Regions from separate parts of the Nesterenkonia xinjiangensis genome, predicted to be linked through region 1. Evidence: riboswitches for the same ligand, from Rfam matches in the RefSeq annotation. Region 1 holds a riboswitch; the other holds the start of a gene.
What was found. A riboswitch is a leader RNA that binds a small molecule or an ion and turns the genes downstream of it on or off. The one in region 1 is predicted to bind S-adenosylmethionine.
Positions count from the first base shown of each region.

Region 2: linked by a shared signal. The riboswitch ahead of HNR09_RS09205 (flavin reductase family protein) and the one ahead of HNR09_RS11595 (nitrite/sulfite reductase) in region 1 are both predicted to bind S-adenosylmethionine.

Region 1 is NZ_JACCFY010000001.1:2,567,292-2,570,778, reverse strand. It holds gene HNR09_RS11595 (nitrite/sulfite reductase) at 1-1,170, opposite strand, end outside; SAM riboswitch class I at 1,174-1,260, opposite strand; gene HNR09_RS11590 (ABC transporter substrate-binding protein) at 1,479-2,393, opposite strand; gene HNR09_RS11585 (ABC transporter permease) at 2,461-3,123, opposite strand; gene HNR09_RS11580 (ABC transporter permease) at 3,120-3,487, opposite strand, start outside.
Region 2 is NZ_JACCFY010000001.1:2,018,199-2,021,685, reverse strand. It holds gene HNR09_RS09215 (methionine ABC transporter permease) at 1-16, opposite strand, end outside; gene HNR09_RS09210 (methionine ABC transporter ATP-binding protein) at 16-960, opposite strand; SAM riboswitch class I at 968-1,082, opposite strand; SAM riboswitch class I at 1,284-1,400, shown strand; gene HNR09_RS09205 (flavin reductase family protein) at 1,411-2,016, shown strand; SAM riboswitch class I at 2,128-2,247, shown strand; gene HNR09_RS09200 (ABC transporter ATP-binding protein) at 2,258-3,130, shown strand; gene HNR09_RS09195 (aliphatic sulfonate ABC transporter substrate-binding protein) at 3,277-3,487, shown strand, end outside.

The DNA.
Region 1 (3,487 bases):
CACCAGCTTCTGATGGGGGGTGGTGCGCAGCCGGTGGGAGCCGTGCTTCTCGAGCAGATCGGCCAGCTGGACCAGCAGCGTGCCGGAGACCCGACCCACCGTGGGGGTGATCCCGATGTAGAACTTCCCGTCCTTCTGCCGGTGGACGCCCACGTGGTCTCCCGGGGTGTCCGGGGCGGCGGGCGCCGGGCCGTCGGTGAGACGCCGGCCGAGGTACTCGTCCTCGATGATCCGACGGAACTTCTCAGGACCCCATTCGGCCAGCAGGAACTTCAGCCGGGCCTTGTTCCGCAGCCGACGGAAACCGTAGTCGCGGAAGGTCTGGGTGACGGCGTGCCAGACCTCGGCGGCCTCCTCCTGCCGGACGAAGACCCCCAGCCGCTCGGCCAGCCGGGCATTGGTGGAGAGTCCGCCCCCGACCCACAGGTCGTAGCCGGGGCCGTGGTCGGGGTGCACGACGCCGACCAGCGCGAAGTCGTTGATCTCATGGACGACGTCCTGGGAGGGGTGGCCGGTGATGGCCGACTTGTACTTGCGCGGCAGGTTCGCCAGCTCCGGGTCTCCGATGTAGAGCTGTGCGATCTCCTGGATGACCGGGGTGGGATCGATGATCTCGTCGGCGGCGATGCCGGCCACAGGGGAACCGAGGATCACCCGCGGGGTGTCCCCGCAGGCCTCGGTGGTGCCCAGGCCGACGGATTCGAGACGGCGCCAGATCTCCGGGACGTCCTCCACCCCGACCCAGTGCAGCTGGATGTTCTGCCGGTCGGTGACGTCGGCGGTGTCCCGGGCGAACTCCCGGGAGATCTCCCCGATGACTCGCAGCTGCTCGGTGCTCAGCGCGCCGCCGTCTATGCGCACCCGGAGCATGAAGTACTTGTCATCCACTTCTTCGGGCGGCAGCGAGTTGTGCGCGCCTGCCGGCACTCCCGGGCGACGCTGGGTGTAGAGACCCCACCAGCGGAAGCGGCCGCGCAGGTCGTCCTGGTCGATGGAGTCGAAGCCCTGCTTCGAGTAGATCGTCTCGATGCGCTCGCGGACGTTCAATCCGTTGTCGGCCTGTTTGAACTCTTCGTTGTGGTTCAGCGGCTCGGTGCCATCGATCTTCCACTGTCCGTTCGGGCGCTTCTGCGGCCGGCGAGTGGACACGGCAGACACATCGGTGCTCATGCTCCTCCATCGGTTCTGGCGTGAGCACCCGGCTCTCCCGGGTTGCTGCGGCGTCGTGGAGCCAGATCTCTCGGCCGCTCTGGATGGTCGGTGGTGAGCACCACGCTACTGCACGTCAGGGCACAGGAGAAGATAAGACGTCATATGCCGTCATCTATGTTCATGTGTTCATTCAGGATTGCGCGGTGGTCGCGACGGAGCCGCGGACGCGCTGCCGATCCCGTCGAGTGGGGGATTCGCTACCGCTTTCAGGCGACATCGGCGCCATAGCGGCACTGGATCCCCCACTCGATGAGAGGCGGAGGTGCTCAGGCGTCGTCGAGCCCCTGCTCCTCGAGCCACTGGGTGGCGACGTCCGCGGCCGCGGCCTGGTCATCGACGCTGACGGCGTTGAGTCCGTTGAGCTCCTCCTGGGTCAGCTCCGCGTTGACCTCCTCGATCAGCGCCGCCGCCTCCTCATCCACGGCCTCCGAGACCAGGGGGACGATGTTCTGGGGAAGCACCAGATCCTCCGGGTCCTCCAGCATGACCAGGTCATTGGCCTCGATGGCGGGATCGGCGCTGTAGATGTCGGCCACCTGCACGTCCCCGTCCAGCAGCGCCTGCACGGTCAACGGCCCGCCGGAGTCCTCCACCGGCACCAGGGTGACCTCCACCCCGTAGACCTCCTGGAGGCCGTCCGGCCCGTAGGGACGGGTCTCGAACTCGGAGTTCGCCGCGATCCGCAGCTCCTCCTCGACCCCGGCCAGATCCCCCACGCTGCTGAGCCCGTTCTCCTGGGCGAAATCCTCGGTGACCACGAAGCTGTCCTGATCGGTGGCCTCGGCAGGCGCCAGCGCGGTGATCCCCTCCGGCAGGCCCTCCTCGAGACCGCTCAGGATGCTCTCCAGGTCCGCGGCCTCCGACTCCGGATCCACATACTGCAGCAGGTTCCCGGCGTACTCGGGGAAGACGTCGATGTCCCCGGCCTCCAGCTCCGGCATGTAGACCTCCCGCTGGCCGATGTCGAACTGCCGGTCCACCTCGTGGCCGGCCGCCTCCAGGCGCTGGGCGTACAGCTCCGCGATGATCGTGTTCGAGTAGTACTGCTGGGAGCCGACGACGATCGGGCCCCCTTCTCCCCCGCCGTCGTCGCCACCCCCGCCCTCCGCCAGCGGATCATCCGCTGCACAGGCGGTCAGACCGAGAGCGGCCACGCCGCCCAGGGAGAGGGCGAGACGCATACGAACGGCCCGGGGGCCGGAAGATTCACTGATGGGGCAGGGCACGGGGACCATCCTCTCCTGAGGCTCAGACGATCCCGGGGATCCTCCTGAGCGTCCGCTGGGCGATGACGAACATGGCGTCGACCAGGACCGCCACGGCGATGACCATGAGCGACGCTCCCAGCATCATGGCATAGTCATGGTTGCGCAGGCCCAGGAACAGCGGCCGCCCCAAGCCCCCGGCACCCACGTAGGCGGCCAGCGTGGCTGTGGCGATGACCTGGAGCGTCGCCAGGCGAATGCCGCCGAGGATCATCCTCAGCCCCAGCGGCACCTCGACCGTGGTCAGCACCTGCCAGGGACTCAGCCCCTGTGCGCGGGCCGCGTCGACCACCCGCCGATCCACTGCTTCCACGCCGGAGTATGCCCCTGCGATGATCGAGGGCACCGCGAGCACCACGAAGGCGATCATCGGGGCTGTGAGTCCGATGCCCACCGCCAGTGCGGCCAGCGTGATCAGCCCCAGAGTGGGCAGCGCGCGTGCGGCTCCGGTGGAGAGCACCGCCACGGCACGCCCCCGGCCCGTATGGCCGATGATCAGGCCCGCCGGCAGAGCCACCAGCACCGAGAGTCCGACCGCGATCAGGGTGTACCAGAGGTGTTCGGCCGTGCGCGCCCCGAGCCCGCCGGGACCGGTCCAGGCTTCGGCGCTGAGCACCCAGTGGAGCGCTTCGACGAGCTGGTTCATGCCGCACCTGCCCGGATCCGGGGGCGCTGCCAGGGCATGATCCACCGACCCAGCGCCACCAGCAGCAGGTCCACGACGACGGCGAGCAGCACCGTCATCACGATGCCCGCCACGATCGAGGGCACGATGCCGCGCTGAAACCCGTCGGTGAACAACGATCCGAGGCTGGTCACCCCCAGCACCGCGGACACGCTGACCATGCTGATGGTGCTCACCGACACCACCCGGAGCCCGGCGAGCAGCGCCGGCCCGGCCAGCGGAAGCTCCACGGTGAGGAACCCGCCCCACCGGGAGTGGCCCACCGCCGTGGCGGCCAGCCGGACGTCCTCGGAGACGGCGGCGAAGGCGTCCGCGGAGGAACGGG
Region 2 (3,487 bases), 550 kb from region 1:
CGATGAGGCGTTCCATCAGCGGGGACCCCCTTCGGACGAGGCTGTCGCGGCGACCAGCCCGGAGGCGGTCCTGGGTTCCCGCCCGGACGCCGGCGGATCAGCGCCAGGTCCCTGGTCGGCGCCTTGATCGGCGCCCGGGTCAGCGCCCTGGTCAGCGGCAGACGGCTCGGAGCCGGCGCGCACGCCGCCGCCCCGACGGTCCACGGAGATGCCGTCGCTGACCAGGTAGCGACCGATGGAGGTCCGCGGGGCGAAGCCCTCACGCCGCAGCTCGGCGGCGTGGAACTGCTCGACCACTCGGCCGGACTCCATGACGGCGACGTGGTCGGCCAGGGCCTTGATGACCTCCATCTCATGGGTCACGATGACCACGGTGATGCCCAGCTCGCGGTTCACATCGGCGAGGTACTGCAGCACGGTGGCCGTGGTGAAGGGGTCCAGGGCCGAGGTGGGCTCGTCGCAGAGCAGCACCTCCGGGCGGGTGGCCAGCGCGCGGGCGATGGCCACGCGCTGCTTCTGCCCGCCGGAGAGCTGTGCGGGGTAGACCTTCGCCTTCTCGGTGATGTCGACGATCTCCAGCGCCTCCGCGGCGCGCTCACGACGCACCCTGCGGTCCCTCTCCCCCGCGAACTTCAGGGAGAGCTCCACGTTCTGCGCAACGGTCAGGTTGTTCACGAGGTTGAAGCCCTGGAAGATCATGCCGATCTGGTGGCGAGCGCGGCGCAGCGCCTCGCCTCCGAGCCCGGTGAGCTCCGTGCCGCCCACGCGCACCTCCCCGGAGGTGGGGCGCTCGAGCAGGTTGATGTTGCGCAGCAGGGTGGACTTGCCGGCCCCGGAGAATCCGATGATGCCCTGGATGCTTCCGCGGGGGATCTCCAGGCTGACGTCGTCGACGGCATGGATGGGGTCCTTGCCCCGTGCGGCGGGGAAGGTCGTGGACACATGGCGCAGTGAGATCATCGGGCATTCTCCATCGTCTCTGGCGTTAGCACCGTTCCCCGGTCCGCGCCGTGATGGCGTGGCTGCTCGGGAGGTTGCTGCGACGTCGTCGAGCCAGATCTCTCAGTCGCTCTGGATGGTGTGGCGAGCACCAGACTACGCGCTGTCGATGAACACTCGTCAAATCTCATCGATAAGTTCATGTCACGAGGCGTAAGAATGTACGGACATCTGCGAGGTCGCCGGATGGGCGACAGCACGGTCACCAGGCCTGATGTCTCCATGTGTCACTCCCCGAACATCCCTTTGATCGTGCTGCGCTGCGCGCGTACCCTGGAGCGACGAAACCATCCCGAGCGGCCGAGAGATCTGGCTCGACGACGCCGCAGCAACCTTCGGACGTGCTCCGCCTCTCTCGGCGGACGCCTCAGAAAAGGTGCTACCGCCAGGGCCGATGGGAGTTGATCAGCCATGAGCACAGCACTGGCCACCGACGAGAGCCGCCCGATCCCCGTGGAGGCCGCCGTGCACCACACCACCGCCGACGCCGTAGCCCGCCGCGTGCCCACCAGCCTGGTCGGCATCGATCCGCTGGAGCTTCGTGAGGCCTTCGGCCATTTCCCCCAGGGGGTGGTCGTGGTGGCCGCCGAGGTGGACGGACGCCCTGAGGGCCTCGTCGCCTCCACGTTCACCGTCGGGGTGTCCTTGGAGCCGCCGCTGGTGACCGTGGCGGTGCAGCACAGCTCGACCACCTGGCCGAAGCTGGCCGGTGCCGGCGCCGAGCTGGGGATCTCCCTCGTCGGCCACGGGCAGTCCGCCCTGTGTCGGAAGATCGCCTCCAAGGACCGGGAGAACCGCTTCGCCGGCCTCCGCGTGACCACCGGCGAGGGCGGTGCGGTCACCCTCGACGGCGCCCCGGTCACCTTCACCACCCGCATCCACGATCAGGTCCGCGCGGGTGATCACGACATCATCGTGCTCGAGCTGCTGGACCTCGCCGTAGAGGACCAGTCGCAGGCACTGGTGTTCCATCAGAGCGAGTTCAAGGCCCTCGGTCCGCTCGACGCCGACGCCTGAACCGCGGGCCGCGCCTCTGCGGCTCCCCTCCTCCGGCGACGTCTCAGTGATGTCTCATACTGTGACATCGCCGTTGCCCAGGCGGCGCGGTTGTGCGTAGGGTTGAAACTGCCACCATCCCGAGCGGCTGAGAGATCTGGCTCGACGACGCCGCAGCAACCTTCGGATGTGCCGATCGGCCGTTTGTGCCCGGCGCATCAGAAAAGGTGCTACCGCCAGGATCGATGGGAGAGATATTCCTATGGGTTCCTCTGCACCCACACTCGCAGCACGCGAGTCTGACCTGCACACCTCGGCACACTCCGGCGGCACCGCCGTGCTGGACCGCCCCGCCGCCGCGCCCACCCACTCGCTGGACGTGCAGCTGCGTGGAGTGGGACGCAGCTTCGACGGCCGCACCGTGCTGCGCGACGTCGACCTGCACATCTCCCCCGGTGAGGTGGTCGCCATCCTGGGCGCCTCCGGCTGCGGGAAGTCCACCCTGCTGCGCGCCGTGGGCGGTCTCGACGCCGGCTTCTCCGGCGAGGTCGTCATCGACGGCGCCGGGGTGCACACCTATGACGAGCGGACCGCCGTCGGCTTCCAGGAGCCGCGCCTGCTGCCGTGGCGCTCGGTGCATCGCAACGTCTCACTGGGTCTGCCCCGCACGGTGTCCAAGGCGGAGGGCCGGGCCCGGGTGGACGAGCTGCTCGAGCTCGTCGGCCTGGCCGACCGTGCCCAGCTGCGCCCCCGGGAGATCTCCGGAGGGATGGCCCAGCGCGCCTCGTTGGCCCGGGCGCTGGCCCGCCGCCCCGGAGTGCTGCTGCTGGACGAGCCCTTCGGCGCCCTGGACGCGCTGACGCGCCTGAAGATGCAGGACCTGCTGCTCGACGTCCACGCCCAGACCGGCACCACGGTGCTGCTGGTGACCCACGACGTCGACGAGGCTCTGCAGCTCGCCGACCGCATCCTGCTGCTGGGCCCGGACCCCTCCGACGCCGCCCGCGAGGGGGCCACCGTCTCGCGGCTGCTCACCGTTCCGGGCAGCCGCCCGCGAGATCGCGCCTCCGCCGAGCTGGCCGCCCTGCGCGGCGAGCTGCTCACCGGCCTCGGCGTCGACGCCCACGCCCACTGACCTCTGCCCCGAGCTCCGGGAGCCTCCGGAGATGACCCACGCTCGGCCGCACCAGTCCGGCCCCAGCCGGGTGGACCCTGCCGGGTCTGCCAGCCGGGATGCGGACGGAGCGGCACCCGACACCGCACGAAAGGCCGCTTCATCACATGCCCAGTCTGACCAGCACCTCCCCCAGCCCTGCCCGCGCCACCATCGGCCGCACCTCCCGCGCTGCGGTCGCCGGCCTCGCCGTCACCCTGATGGCGGCCGGCTGCGTGGAGGGCGAGGGCTCCGGCGACGCCGCTGACGGCGAACTGGCGACCCTCAGCATCGACTTCGCCACCTACAACCCGCTCAGCCTGGTGATGATGGAGCACG